DNA from 2 places in the Mammaliicoccus lentus genome. Region 1 is predicted to be linked to the other one. Evidence: a T-box and tRNA genes for the amino acid it is inferred to sense, from the RefSeq annotation. Region 1 holds a T-box; the other holds one or more tRNA genes.
What was found. The T-box of region 1 lies ahead of ACNMOQ_RS06070 (valine--tRNA ligase). A T-box ahead of a tRNA ligase gene usually reads a tRNA of that ligase, here a tRNA-Val.
Positions count from the first base shown of each region.

Region 1 (7,243 bases):
TGATACACGTTTAGAAAAGTTACGTACTGAAGATTTTGATGCAATTATATTAGCAGCAGCTGGATTAAAACGTATGGGCTGGGGTGACGATATAGTTACAGAGTACTTACGTGAAGATACGATGATGCCAGCAATCGGTCAAGGCGCGCTCGGCATTGAATGTAGAAGTGATGATAAAGAATTACTAGATATATTAAATGCTGTTCATGATGAAGAAGTTAAAACATGTGTTACAAGTGAAAGAACTTTCTTAAGTGAAATGGATGGTAGTTGTAAAGTGCCTATTGCTGGTTATGCAACTAAAGAAGGCAACGAAATTACATTCACAGGTTTAATAATGTCACCAGATGGTAAAGAAAGATATGAATCTACTAAAGTTGGAACTGATCCAGTAGAAATAGGTAAAGAAGTATCTGACGAGTTAAAAGCCCAAGGTGCTTATGAGATTATTAGAAAGCTAAATGAAGAAGAAGCGTAATAAGGAGTCGTTAAAATGAAGCCAATTGTAGTGGTTACAAGTACAAGAACTGTTCAACGCGAAGATATAGAACTGAAACATTATCCTTTTATAGATATTGTTCCAATCGAAGTTGACGAATCTTGTATAAAACCATACTATGATTGGCTTATTTTTACGTCTGTAAACGCCATTAAATTATTTCAGCCATATTTAAATTTAATAAATGTAAAGCATATAGCAGCAATCGGTACAAAAACTAAAGCACTCGCTGAAGATTATTCAATACCGATTGAAGTTATGCCAAGTACATTTACACAAGAAGGTTTATTGGATTCTTTAGAGAATCGATTGCATAAACAATCAATATTAATCCCTTGTAGTAGACTAGCAAGAAATAAATTAACAGACCATTTGAGAGAATGGGACAATGAAGTTCAACGACTTCATATTTACGAACCAAAAACGAATTATGAAAATGTAGATAAAGTTCATGAACTTATTGAAAATAACGAAGTAACGCATGTTACATTTTCTAGTTCATCTGCTGTGTCGAGTTATTTTGAAAAGTATAATAAGATTGATAATATTGAAGTGTATGCGATTGGTGAAATAACAGAAGAAAAATTAAAAACATACCATCAAGAATGTAAAGTTGCTCCACGTGCAACACTGAATGATATGTTAAATAAAATATTGGAAGAGGTAGAGTAATGAAATTTGATAGACATAGAAGATTAAGATCTTCACAATCAATGAGAAATCTTGTAAAAGAAACTTATGTTCATAAAGCAGATTTAATTTATCCTATTTTTGTAATAGAAGAAGATAACATTAAAAATGAAATAACGTCTATGCCAGGTATATATCAATTAAGCTTAAACTTATTAGAAGAAGAACTTAAAGAAGCATATGACTTAGGTGTAAGAGGTGTTATGTTCTTCGGTATTCCAAATGAAAAAGACGCATGTGGTACTGGTGCTTTTGTAGATGACGGCATCATACAGAAAGCCACTCGTTTAGCAAAAAGTAAATTCCCTGATTTATTAGTTGTAGCAGATACGTGTTTATGTGAATATACTGACCACGGTCACTGTGGTGTTATAGATGAAACGACTCATGATGTAGATAACGATGAATCATTAAAATTACTCGTTAAGACAGCTGTATCACAAGCAAAAGCAGGAGCAGACATTATTGCACCAAGTAATATGATGGATGGCTTTGTAACGGAGATTAGACAAGGTTTAGATGAAGCAGGATTCAAAAACATACCTATTATGAGTTACGGTATAAAATATGCATCAAGTTTCTATGGTCCATTTAGAGAGGCAGCAGATGGTGCGCCTTCATTCGGAGATCGTAAGACTTATCAAATGGATCCAAGTAATAGATTAGAGGCTTTTAGAGAATTAGAAAGTGACTTAAAAGAAGGTTGTGACATGATGATTGTTAAACCGGCTTTAAGTTATTTAGATATTATTCGTGATGTACGTAATAATACTGATGTACCTGTAGTTGCTTATAATGTAAGCGGAGAATATAGCATGACTAAAGCAGCAGCGTTAAATGGTTGGATAGATGAAGAAAAAATTGTTATGGAACAAATGATTTCTATGAAGCGTGCAGGTGCAGATATGATTATTACTTACTTTGCAAAAGACATTTGTAAATATCTAGATGAAGGAGAATACTAATATGAGTTATGAAAAATCAATACAAGCTTACAACGAAGCCGTAAATTTAATGCCTGGTGGTGTTAACAGTCCGGTTCGTGCATTTAAATCAGTAGACACTGATCCAATATTCATGGAATATGGTAAAGGTTCAAAGATTTATGATATTGATGGTAATGAGTATATAGATTATGTATTAAGTTGGGGACCATTAATCCTTGGTCATGCTGATGATAAAGTGAGAAATTCATTACATGAAGCGGTGGACAAAGGGACTTCTTTCGGTGCGTCAACGATTCTTGAAAATAAAATGGCTCAATTAGTTATTGATCGTGTACCTTCTATAGAAATGGTGAGAATGGTTTCTTCAGGTACTGAAGCTACGCTAGCAGCATTGCGTTTAGCTAGAGGTTTTACAGGAAAAAATAAAATATTGAAATTTGAAGGTTGTTACCATGGACACAGTGATTCATTGCTTATTAAAGCAGGTTCTGGTGTTGCCACTCTAGGTCTACCAGATTCTCCAGGTGTTCCAGAAGGTACAGCTAAAAATACAATTACAGTACCTTATAACGATATTGAATCAGTTAAGGTAGCTTTCGAACATTATGGTGATGATATCGCAGCTGTAATAGTAGAACCAGTTGCAGGTAATATGGGTGTTGTACCACCTGTTGACGGATTTTTAGAAGGACTTCGTGAAATAACTACATCAAATGATACTTTATTAATTTTTGATGAAGTAATGACTGGATTTAGAGTTGGTTATAATTGTGCACAAGGCTATTTCGGTGTAACACCAGATTTAACTTGTCTTGGAAAAGTGATTGGTGGCGGTTTACCAGTTGGCGCCTTTGGTGGTAGAAGAGACATTATGGAACAAATAGCACCAGTAGGTACAGTATATCAAGCGGGCACATTATCTGGTAATCCACTTGCTATGACGAGTGGTTATGCTACATTAACTCAATTGACTGAAGAAAGTTATGAATACTTCAATGAATTGGGAGATTTATTAGAAGAAGGTTTGAAAAATGTATTCAGTAAATACAATGTACCAATAACTGTTAATCGTGCTGGATCAATGATTGGTTACTTCTTAAACGAAGGCCCAGTTACGAATTTTGACGAAGCTAATAAATCTGATCTAGAATTATTTAGTAATATGTATAGAGAAATGGCTAAAGAAGGTGTATTTTTACCACCTTCACAATTTGAAGGTACATTCTTATCTACTTCACATACGAAAGAAGATATTGAAAAAACAATCCAAGCCTTTGATAATGCTTTATCAAGAATTGTAAAATAAGTTTAATATACCCCCGGAAAATTGGATTATAATCCGTTTTTCGGGGTCTTTAATTGTAAAAATGATATAATCTATTCGAGGTGTTATTTCATGAATAGTAATAAATGGAATATTTTATTAGTAAGTGTACTTGCTATCGCACTAGGGTTTTTCCTTGATAAAATCCATATGATTTTACCATGGATGTTTGGCCCAATATTTGCGAGTTTAATTGTAATCAAATTCATGAAAAGAAAAATTATTTGGCCAACATGGTTAGGTAATTTAGGTCTTTTAATATTGGGTGTACAAATGGGATCAACCTTTACGCCTGTTGTGTTAAATGATATTAAAGGTGAATGGTTACAAATTGTACTAATGTCACTATTCATTTTGTTAATTGCATTATTAATTTCTATTGTTTTTAAGAAAATTGCTAATGTCACATTTGAAACTGCTTTGTTAAGTGCTATTCCTGGGGCGCTAAGTCAAATGGTTGTTATGGCAGAAGAAAATAAAAAAGCTGACTTATTAGTAGTTACTTTAACTCAAACATCAAGAATTATGTTCGTAGTTATTTTAGTACCTATTATTTCATCTATATATGGTAGTAATGGTGAACAAAGTGGTCACGTAGCACAAGAACCTTCTATATTTAACGTATTGAGTATACCAGAGTTATTTATTATTTTAATTGGCATCGCAGTAACATTTCTCATTTTTTATAAATTCCGATTTCCAGTTCCTTATTTATTATCTCCTATTTTAGTCATGTTAACTTGGAACTTATTAACTGGCCAAGTTTTCACATTAGATTATCAATTTATTATCATAGCTCAAATACTATTTGGTATTAGAATAGGGGTTCAAATCGCTGATTTAATAGATAATATTACGAAAAAAACAATTTTTGCGATTGCATTTCAAAATATTATGCTTATTATTGGTGCTTTTTTACTCGTCTTTTTATTCCAACTATTTATTAATGAAAATATAAATGATTTATTCTTAAGCGCTGCACCTGGAGGTATGGCACAAATAATTGTTGTAGCTTTAGAAACAGGCGGTGATGTTGCAATGATATCCAGTTACCATATATTTAGAATATTTTTCATTTTGCTAATCGTTGCGCCATTAATAAAAGTATTTTTAACAAAACAATCTAAAAATTATAAGAATTAATATAAATCAATATTGACTTATATAGTCGGTACTTATATTATTAAAGTAATCGAATATTTAAAGAGGAAGAGTAAATCATTGATTAATGATAGAGAGTGCATGGTTGGTGAAAATGCATATTAATGGTGATTGAAGGTAGCCTTGTTTGGAACGTTATCTGAAACTAAGTAGGTTAACGCGTGAGCGAGCGATAATCGTAAGAGTGCAATATAATTTATTTTATATTGAATTTAGGTGGTACCACGGTTGAGCCCGTCCTAGTTTATAGGACGGGTTTTTTATTTTAATGAGGAGTGATTTATATGGAAATGGAACCTAAGTACAACCTTAAAAAGGTTGAAGAAGGTCGTTATGAACAATGGTTAGAAAATGATTATTTTAAACCAAGTGAGAATAAAGATAGAGAAACTTATACAATTGTAATTCCGCCACCAAATGTTACTGGGAAACTACATTTAGGCCATGCATGGGATACAACATTACAAGATATTTTAACAAGAATGAAAAGAATGCAAGGCTACGATACACTTTATCTTCCTGGTATGGATCACGCTGGTATTGCTACTCAAGCTAAAGTTGAAGCTAAATTAAATGAGCAAGGTTTAACGAGACATGATTTAGGTAGAGAGAAATTTTTAGAACAATCTTGGTCTTGGAAAGAAGAGTATGCAGATTTTATTCGTGCTCAATGGGCAAAGTTAGGTCTTGGATTAGACTATAGTCGCGAAAGATTTACTTTAGATGAAGGTTTATCTCAAGCTGTAAAGAAAGTATTTGTTGAGATGTATAAAAAAGATCTTATATATCGTGGTGAAAGAATCATTAACTGGGATCCACAAACAAAAACAGCTATCTCAGATATCGAAGTAATTCACGAAGATATCACTGGTCATTTTTATCATATAAATTATCCATTTAAAGATGGAGAAGGTTCTATTGAAATTGCAACTACACGTCCCGAAACGATGCTTGGTGACACTGCAATCGTTGTTAACCCAAATGACGATAGATACAAAGATTCTATAGGGAAATCTGTTATTTTACCGATAATTGGTAGAGAACTACCAATTATAGCTGATGACTATGTTGATATGGAATTTGGTAGTGGTGCAATGAAAGTTACACCTGCTCATGATCCAAATGACTTTGAAATTGGTGAACGTCATCAATTAGAAAAAATCAATGTAATGAACGAAGATGGCACGATGAATGAATTAGCAGGTAAATATAATGGTTTAGATCGTTTTGAATGTCGTAAGCAATTAGTAGAAGATTTAAAAGCTTCTGGTGAATTGATTAAAGTTGAAGAGCATGAGCATTCTGTTGGTCATTCAGAGCGAAGTGGTGCAGTTGTAGAACCATATTTATCAACTCAATGGTTTGTAAAAATGGAACCATTAGCTAAACGAGCTTTAGATAATCAAGAGACTGATGGACGAATTAATTTTGTACCAGACCGTTTTGAAGGCACATTTAACAGATGGATGGAAAATATTCGTGATTGGACTATTTCACGTCAATTATGGTGGGGTCATCAAATTCCTGCGTGGTATCATAATGAAACAGGTGAAATATATGTAGGCGAAGAAGCGCCTTCAGATATCGAAAATTGGACTCAAGACGAAGATGTATTAGATACTTGGTTTAGTTCTGCTTTATGGCCATTCTCAACTTTAGGTTGGCCAAATGTAGAAGATGAAGACTTCAAACGTTACTACCCAACTAATACATTAGTTACTGGTTATGATATTATTTTCTTCTGGGTTAGTCGTATGATTTTCCAAGGTTTAGAATTTACTGATCAAAGACCATTTAATGATGTTTTACTTCACGGATTAGTTAGAGCTGAAGATGGACGTAAGATGAGTAAATCACTAGGAAATGGTGTAGACCCAATGGATGTGATTGATGAGTACGGTGCAGATAGTTTGAGATACTTCTTAGCTACAGGTTCTTCACCAGGACATGATTTACGTTATTCAACTGAAAAAGTTGAATCAGTATGGAACTTTATTAATAAAATTTGGAACGCTTCTCGCTTTAGCTTAATGAATATAGGTGAATCATTTAAAGTTGAGGATATTGATTTATCAGGAGAAAAATCAGTTGCTGATGAATGGATATTAACACGTTTAAATGAAACAATCGCTCATGTTACAGAGTTAAGTGATAAGTATGAGTTTGGCGAAGTTGGACGCGTATTATATAACTTTATTTGGGATGAATTCTGTGATTGGTATATTGAAATGAGTAAAATTCCTATGAATAGTGACGACGAGTCTAAAAAACAAATGACGCGTTCTGTTTTATCATATACACTTGATCAAACTATGCGTATGTTACATCCATTTATGCCTTTCGTTACTGAACATATTTGGCAAGCTCTACCACATGAGGGCGAAACGATTATCCAAGCTTCATGGCCAGAAGTAAGACCAGAATTGTCTAATGAAAATAGTAAAGTTTCAATGCAATTATTAGTTGAAATTATAAAATCAGTTCGTCAAGCACGTAGAGAAGTTAATACGCCTATGTCTAAAGAAGTGCCAATTCATATTGAAGCTAAAGATGAAAAAGTACAAGAACAATTAATAAACAATAAGGATTATTTAGAACGTTTCTGTAATCCTAGTGAGTTAA
Region 1 is NZ_OX344834.1:1,217,320-1,224,562, forward strand. It holds gene hemC (hydroxymethylbilane synthase) at 1-478, shown strand, start outside; gene ACNMOQ_RS06050 (uroporphyrinogen-III synthase) at 494-1,171, shown strand; gene hemB (porphobilinogen synthase) at 1,171-2,154, shown strand; gene hemL (glutamate-1-semialdehyde 2,1-aminomutase) at 2,156-3,442, shown strand; gene ACNMOQ_RS06065 (AbrB family transcriptional regulator) at 3,533-4,603, shown strand; T-box leader at 4,652-4,866, shown strand; gene ACNMOQ_RS06070 (valine--tRNA ligase) at 4,906-7,243, shown strand, end outside.

Region 2 (7,243 bases), 210 kb from region 1:
AATTTGACTCTTGAAATAGTAAAAGAAGAATACACCTATATACATTATTATCATTCCTAAGAAGATTAATCCTAATGCAAAAGATCTTATTCTATTTATTTTACTAGTAGGTTTTTTACGAAATAGCTTCAATTCTATTCCCTCCACACTATTTAATACTGATAAAGTATAGCATATTTTCTATTATGATATATAGTGGCTTTTAAAGTGAAATAATATACATATTTGTTTGAATAAATCGTTGACGTTCTCTATATAACTTGATATTATAAAAAAGTCGTCGAAACACATAGACGAATACAACTTATAGAATTTGTTAAAAAGGTTAATAAAGTGTAAATTTGATGCTTGAATTTAACGAAATAACAATGTAATATAAATTATGCGAGTGAGTTACATCGCAATTAACAACTTGAAAAGATTGTTTCTAGCGAAAAAAACAAATTAAAACTTTTTAAAAATAAAGCTTGCATCGAAATAAAATAACTGGTATAATTGATTCTTGTAGCGGTTAAAAATGAACATTGAAAACTGAATGACAATATGTCAACGTTAATTCCAATAATTGAGTACTGAAAGTACTTCAAAGAGTGATTGGCTTAACCAATCAACAAGAGCTAATCAAGCTTACTTCTTTTATGGAGAGTTTGATCCTGGCTCAGGATGAACGCTGGCGGCGTGCCTAATACATGCAAGTCGAGCGAACATCAGAGAAGCTTGCTTCTCTGATGTTAGCGGCGGACGGGTGAGTAACACGTGGGTAACCTACCTATAAGACTGGGATAACTCCGGGAAACCGGGGCTAATACCGGATAATATATTGAACCGCATGGTTCAATGTTGAAAGACGGTTTCGGCTGTCACTTATAGATGGACCCGCGCCGTATTAGCTAGTTGGTAAGGTAACGGCTTACCAAGGCAACGATACGTAGCCGACCTGAGAGGGTGATCGGCCACACTGGAACTGAGACACGGTCCAGACTCCTACGGGAGGCAGCAGTAGGGAATCTTCCGCAATGGGCGAAAGCCTGACGGAGCAACGCCGCGTGAGTGATGAAGGTCTTAGGATCGTAAAACTCTGTTGTTAGGGAAGAACAAATTTGTTAGTAACTGAACAAGTCTTGACGGTACCTAACCAGAAAGCCACGGCTAACTACGTGCCAGCAGCCGCGGTAATACGTAGGTGGCAAGCGTTATCCGGAATTATTGGGCGTAAAGCGCGCGTAGGCGGTTTCTTAAGTCTGATGTGAAAGCCCACGGCTCAACCGTGGAGGGTCATTGGAAACTGGGGAACTTGAGTGCAGAAGAGGAGAGTGGAATTCCATGTGTAGCGGTGAAATGCGCAGAGATATGGAGGAACACCAGTGGCGAAGGCGGCTCTCTGGTCTGTAACTGACGCTGATGTGCGAAAGCGTGGGGATCAAACAGGATTAGATACCCTGGTAGTCCACGCCGTAAACGATGAGTGCTAAGTGTTAGGGGGTTTCCGCCCCTTAGTGCTGCAGCTAACGCATTAAGCACTCCGCCTGGGGAGTACGACCGCAAGGTTGAAACTCAAAGGAATTGACGGGGACCCGCACAAGCGGTGGAGCATGTGGTTTAATTCGAAGCAACGCGAAGAACCTTACCAAATCTTGACATCCTTTGACCGCTCTAGAGATAGAGTTTTCCCCTTCGGGGGACAAAGTGACAGGTGGTGCATGGTTGTCGTCAGCTCGTGTCGTGAGATGTTGGGTTAAGTCCCGCAACGAGCGCAACCCTTAAGCTTAGTTGCCATCATTAAGTTGGGCACTCTAGGTTGACTGCCGGTGACAAACCGGAGGAAGGTGGGGATGACGTCAAATCATCATGCCCCTTATGATTTGGGCTACACACGTGCTACAATGGATAATACAAAGGGCAGCGAACCCGCGAGGTCAAGCAAATCCCATAAAATTATTCTCAGTTCGGATTGTAGTCTGCAACTCGACTACATGAAGCTGGAATCGCTAGTAATCGTAGATCAGCATGCTACGGTGAATACGTTCCCGGGTCTTGTACACACCGCCCGTCACACCACGAGAGTTTGTAACACCCGAAGCCGGTGGAGTAACCTTTTATTAGGAGCTAGCCGTCGAAGGTGGGACAGATGATTGGGGTGAAGTCGTAACAAGGTAGCCGTATCGGAAGGTGCGGCTGGATCACCTCCTTTCTAAGGATATTACGGAATGACCGTAAGGTCATGGAATAACGGAGACATATTGTATTCAGTTTTGAATGTTTATTTGACATTCAAATTAAGAATGGGCCTATAGCTCAGCTGGTTAGAGCGCACGCCTGATAAGCGTGAGGTCGATGGTTCGAGTCCATTTAGGCCCACCATTAAATTAAATTACCCATTACGGGGGCTTAGCTCAGATGGGAGAGCGCCTGCTTTGCACGCAGGAGGTCAGCGGTTCGATCCCGCTAGTCTCCACCATTATTATTTTGCACATTGAAAACTAGATAAGTAAGCAAATAGATTTTACCAAGCAAAAAACCGAGTGAATTTTTAACGAAATTCAACAAGCTTAATAATCGCGCGTCGTCTTTTTAGACGACATCACAGATTAATAACTGGTAAAGGTTAGTTAAACATGGTTGTATCTTCGATACATAGTGCTTAACTAAGGATTTACATGATTAAGTTATTAAGGGCGCACGGTGGATGCCTTGGCACTAGAAGCCGAAGAAGGACGTTACTAACGACGATATGCTTTGGGGAGCTGTAAGTACGCTTTGATCCAGAGATTTCCGAATGGGGAAACCCAGCATGAGTTATGTCATGTTATCCACATATGAATACATAGTATGTGAGAAGGCACACCCGGAGAACTGAAACATCTTAGTACCCGGAGGAAGAGAAAGAAAACTCGATTCCCTGAGTAGCGGCGAGCGAAACGGGAATAGCCCAAACCAATAGGCTTGCCTATTGGGGTTGTAGGACACTCAATACGGAGTTACAAAGGAAATAATTAGACGAATGGTTTTGGAAAAGCCAACCATAGAAGGTAAAGGTCCTGTAGTCGAAAGTTATTTCTCTCCTGAGTGGATCCTGAGTACGGCGGAACACGTGTAATTCCGTCGGAATCTGGGAGGACCATCTCCCAAGGCTAAATACTCTCTAGTGACCGATAGTGAACCAGTACCGTGAGGGAAAGGTGAAAAGCACCCCGGAAGGGGAGTGAAATAGAACCTGAAACCGTGTGCTTACAAATAGTCAGAGCCCGTTAATGGGTGATGGCGTGCCTTTTGTAGAATGAACCGGCGAGTTACGATTTGATGCAAGGTTAAGCAGTAAATGTGGAGCCGTAGCGAAAGCGAGTCTGAATAGGGCGAATGAGTATCTGGTCGTAGACCCGAAACCAAGTGATCTACCCATGTCCAGGTTGAAGTTCAGGTAACACTGAATGGAGGACCGAACCGACTTACGTTGAAAAGTGAGCGGATGAGGTGTGGGTAGCGGAGAAATTCCAATCGAACTTGGAGATAGCTGGTTCTCTCCGAAATAGCTTTAGGGCTAGCCTCAAGTGATGATTATTGGAGGTAGAGCACTGTTTGGACGAGGGGCCCCTCTAGGGTTACCGAATTCAGACAAACTCCGAATGCCAAATAATTTAACTTGGGAGTCAGACTATGGGTGATAAGGTCCATAGTCGAAAGGGAAACAGCCCAGACCACCAGCTAAGGTCCCAAAATATATGTTAAGTGGAAAAGGATGTGGCGTTGCCCAGACAACTAGGATGTTGGCTTAGAAGCAGCCATCATTTAAAGAGTGCGTAATAGCTCACTAGTCGAGTGACACTGCGCCGAAAATGTACCGGGGCTAAACATATTACCGAAGCTGTGGATTATCCGTAAGGATAATGGTAGGAGAGCGTTCTAAACGTGTTGAAGCATGATCGCAAGGACATGTGGAATGTTTAGAAGTGAGAATGCCGGTGTGAGTAGCGAAAGATGGGTGAGAATCCCATCCACCGATTGACTAAGGTTTCCAGAGGAAGGCTCGTCCGCTCTGGGTTAGTCGGGACCTAAGCCGAGGCCGATAGGCGTAGGCGATGGATAACAGGTAGATATTCCTGTACCACCTATGATTGTTTGAACGATGGGGGGACGCAGTAGGATAGGCGAAGCGTGCTGTTGGAGTGCACGTCCAAGCAACAAGACTGAGTGTTAGGCAAATCCGGCACTCGTAAGGTTGAGTTGTGATGGGGAGTTGGATCATGAATCCGACGAGTCGTTGATTTCACACTGCCAAGAAAAGCCTCTAGTTAGAAAATAGGTGCCCGTACCGCAAACCGACACAGGTAGTCAAGATGAGAATTCTAAGGTGAGCGAGCGAACTCTCGTTAAGGAACTCGGCAAAATGACCCCGTAACTTCGGGAGAAGGGGTGCTTTTTAAGGTGCAAGCCTTGAAGAGCCGCAGTGAATAGGCCCAAGCGACTGTTTATCAAAAACACAGGTCTCTGCTAAACCGTAAGGTGATGTATAGGGGCTGACGCCTGCCCGGTGCTGGAAGGTTAAGAGGAGTGGTTAGCTTCTGCGAAGCTACGAATCGAAGCCCCAGTAAACGGCGGCCGTAACTATAACGGTCCTAAGGTAGCGAAATTCCTTGTCGGGTAAGTTCCGACCCGCACGAAAGGCGTAACGATTTGGGCACTGTCTCAACGAGAGACTCGGTGAAATCATAGTACCTGTGAAGATGCAGGTTACCCGCGACAGGACGGAAAGACCCCGTGGAGCTTTACTGTAGCCTGATATTGAAATTCGGCACAGCTTGTACAGGATAGGTAGGAGCCTTAGAAGCGTGAGCGCTAGCTTACGTGGAGGCGCTGGTGGGATACTACCCTGGCTGTGTTGACTTTCTAACCCGCACCATTTGATCATGGTGGGAGACAGTGTCAGGCGGGCAGTTTGACTGGGGCGGTCGCCTCCTAAAGAGTAACGGAGGCGCTCAAAGGTTCCCTCAGAATGGTTGGAAATCATTCGCAGAGTGTAAAGGCACAAGGGAGCTTGACTGCGAGACTTACAAGTCGAGCAGGGTCGAAAGACGGACTTAGTGATCCGGTGGTTCCGCATGGAAGGGCCATCGCTCAACGGATAAAAGCTACCCCGGGGATAACAGGCTTATCTCCCCCAAGAGTTCACATCGACGGGGAGGTTTGGCACCTCGATGTCGGCTCATCGCATCCTGGGGCTGTAGTCGGTCCCAAGGGTTGGGCTGTTCGCCCATTAAAGCGGTACGCGAGCTGGGTTCAGAACGTCGTGAGACAGTTCGGTCCCTATCCGTCGTGGGCGTAGGAAATTTGAGAGGAGCTGTCCTTAGTACGAGAGGACCGGGATGGACATACCTCTGGTGTACCAGTTGTCGTGCCAACGGCATAGCTGGGTAGCTATGTATGGACGGGATAAGTGCTGAAAGCATCTAAGCATGAAGCCCCCCTCAAGATGAGATTTCCCAACTTCGGTTATAAGATCCCTCAAAGATGATGAGGTTAATAGGTTCGGGGTGTAAGCGCAGTAATGTGTGTAGCTGACGAATACTAATCGATCGAAGACTTAATCAAATTTTTAAAATCGGTTTTTGAGCCGTAAAATCTGCTTACTATCTAGTTTTGAATGTGCAATACATTCTTAATAAGTTTTTACTATTTGTCTGGTGACGATAGCAAAGAGGTCACACCTGTTCCCATGCCGAACACAGAAGTTAAGCTCTTTAGCGCCGATGGTAGTTGGACTTACGTTCCGCGAGAGTAGGACGTTGCCGGGCAAATATAAAAATTACATATATTAAATGGAGAATTAGCTCAGCTGGGAGAGCATCTGCCTTACAAGCAGAGGGTCGGCGGTTCGAACCCGTCATTCTCCACCATTTAGCCGGCCTAGCTCAATTGGTAGAGCAACTGACTTGTAATCAGTAGGTTGGGGGTTCAAGTCCTCTGGCCGGCACCATGTTTTAGAGCCATTAGCTCAGTTGGTAGAGCATCTGACTTTTAATCAGAGGGTCAGAGGTTCGAATCCTCTATGGCTCACCATTAGCGGGTGTGGCGGAATTGGCAGACGCACTAGACTTAGGATCTAGCGCCTTACGGCGTGGGGGTTCGACTCCCTTCACCCGCATTATTTAAAGAAATTAAGCATTTAATTTTGCAGAAGTAGTTCAGCGGTAGAATACAACCTTGCCAAGGTTGGGGTCGCGGGTTCGAATCCCGTCTTCTGCTCCATTATTTGCCGGGGTGGCGGAACTGGCAGACGCACAGGACTTAAAATCCTGCGATAAGTGATTATCGTACCGGTTCGATTCCGGTCCTCGGCACCATTTTAATATGCGCCCGTAGCTCAATTGGATAGAGCGTTTGACTACGGATCAAGAGGCTAGGGGTTCGACTCCTCTCGGGCGCGTAATGACCAGTTAAGGTTACGGGAAGTAGCTCAGCTTGGTAGAGCACTTGGTTTGGGACCAAGGGGTCGCAGGTTCGAATCCTGTCTTCCCGACTCTTTAAAAGTTATATATTAAATGGGGGCTTAGCTCAGATGGGAGAGCGCCTGCTTTGCACGCAGGAGGTCAGCGGTTCGATCCCGCTAGTCTCCACCATTTAAAATTAATACATTACCATTATGGCGGCGTAGCTCAGCTGGCTAGAGCGTACGGTTCATACCCGTGAGGTCGGGGGTTCGATCCCCTCTGCCGCCATTAAAATTAAATATGTCATACATATTTTGATTTTGGACCTTTAGCTCAGTTGGTCAGAGCAAACGGCTCATAACCGTTGGGTCGCAGGTTCGAGTCCTGCAAGGTCCATACTTATATAGTGGAGGAATACCCAAGTTCGGCTGAAGGGATCGGTCTTGAAAACCGACAGGGGCTTAACGGCTCGCGGGGGTTCGAATCCCTCTTCCTCCGCCATTATATTTGTACACTAATTATTTATTATTAAAGCGGGATGGAGCAGTTCGGTAGCTCGTCGGGCTCATAACCCGAAGGTCGGTGGTTCAAATCCGCCTCCCGCAATTATTATTTTTAGGTCCCGTGGTGTAGCGGTTAACATGCCTGCCTGTCACGCAGGAGATCGCGGGTTCGATTCCCGTCGGGACCGCCATTTTTAAAATTTAATGTATGGCTCAGTAGCTCAGTCGGTAGAGCAAAGGACTGAAAATCCTTGTGTCGGCGGTTCGATTCCGTCCTGAGCCATCTTTTAAAGTTTAAGCCGGCCTAGCTCAACT
Region 2 is NZ_OX344834.1:1,005,446-1,012,688, forward strand. It holds gene ACNMOQ_RS04910 (YgzB family protein) at 1-132, opposite strand, end outside; rRNA gene ACNMOQ_RS04915 (16S ribosomal RNA) at 636-2,191, shown strand; tRNA gene ACNMOQ_RS04920 (tRNA-Ile) at 2,285-2,361, shown strand; tRNA gene ACNMOQ_RS04925 (tRNA-Ala) at 2,383-2,458, shown strand; rRNA gene ACNMOQ_RS04930 (23S ribosomal RNA) at 2,660-5,586, shown strand; rRNA gene rrf (5S ribosomal RNA) at 5,675-5,789, shown strand; tRNA gene ACNMOQ_RS04940 (tRNA-Val) at 5,816-5,891, shown strand; tRNA gene ACNMOQ_RS04945 (tRNA-Thr) at 5,896-5,971, shown strand; tRNA gene ACNMOQ_RS04950 (tRNA-Lys) at 5,979-6,054, shown strand; tRNA gene ACNMOQ_RS04955 (tRNA-Leu) at 6,058-6,139, shown strand; tRNA gene ACNMOQ_RS04960 (tRNA-Gly) at 6,169-6,243, shown strand; tRNA gene ACNMOQ_RS04965 (tRNA-Leu) at 6,250-6,338, shown strand; tRNA gene ACNMOQ_RS04970 (tRNA-Arg) at 6,348-6,421, shown strand; tRNA gene ACNMOQ_RS04975 (tRNA-Pro) at 6,441-6,514, shown strand; tRNA gene ACNMOQ_RS04980 (tRNA-Ala) at 6,539-6,614, shown strand; tRNA gene ACNMOQ_RS04985 (tRNA-Met) at 6,640-6,713, shown strand; tRNA gene ACNMOQ_RS04990 (tRNA-Ile) at 6,748-6,821, shown strand; tRNA gene ACNMOQ_RS04995 (tRNA-Ser) at 6,834-6,926, shown strand; tRNA gene ACNMOQ_RS05000 (tRNA-Met) at 6,958-7,031, shown strand; tRNA gene ACNMOQ_RS05005 (tRNA-Asp) at 7,044-7,119, shown strand; tRNA gene ACNMOQ_RS05010 (tRNA-Phe) at 7,139-7,211, shown strand; tRNA gene ACNMOQ_RS05015 (tRNA-Thr) at 7,227-7,243, shown strand, end outside.
Region 2: it has a tRNA-Val gene. The T-box ahead of ACNMOQ_RS06070 (valine--tRNA ligase) is inferred to sense a tRNA for this amino acid. The anticodon was not compared.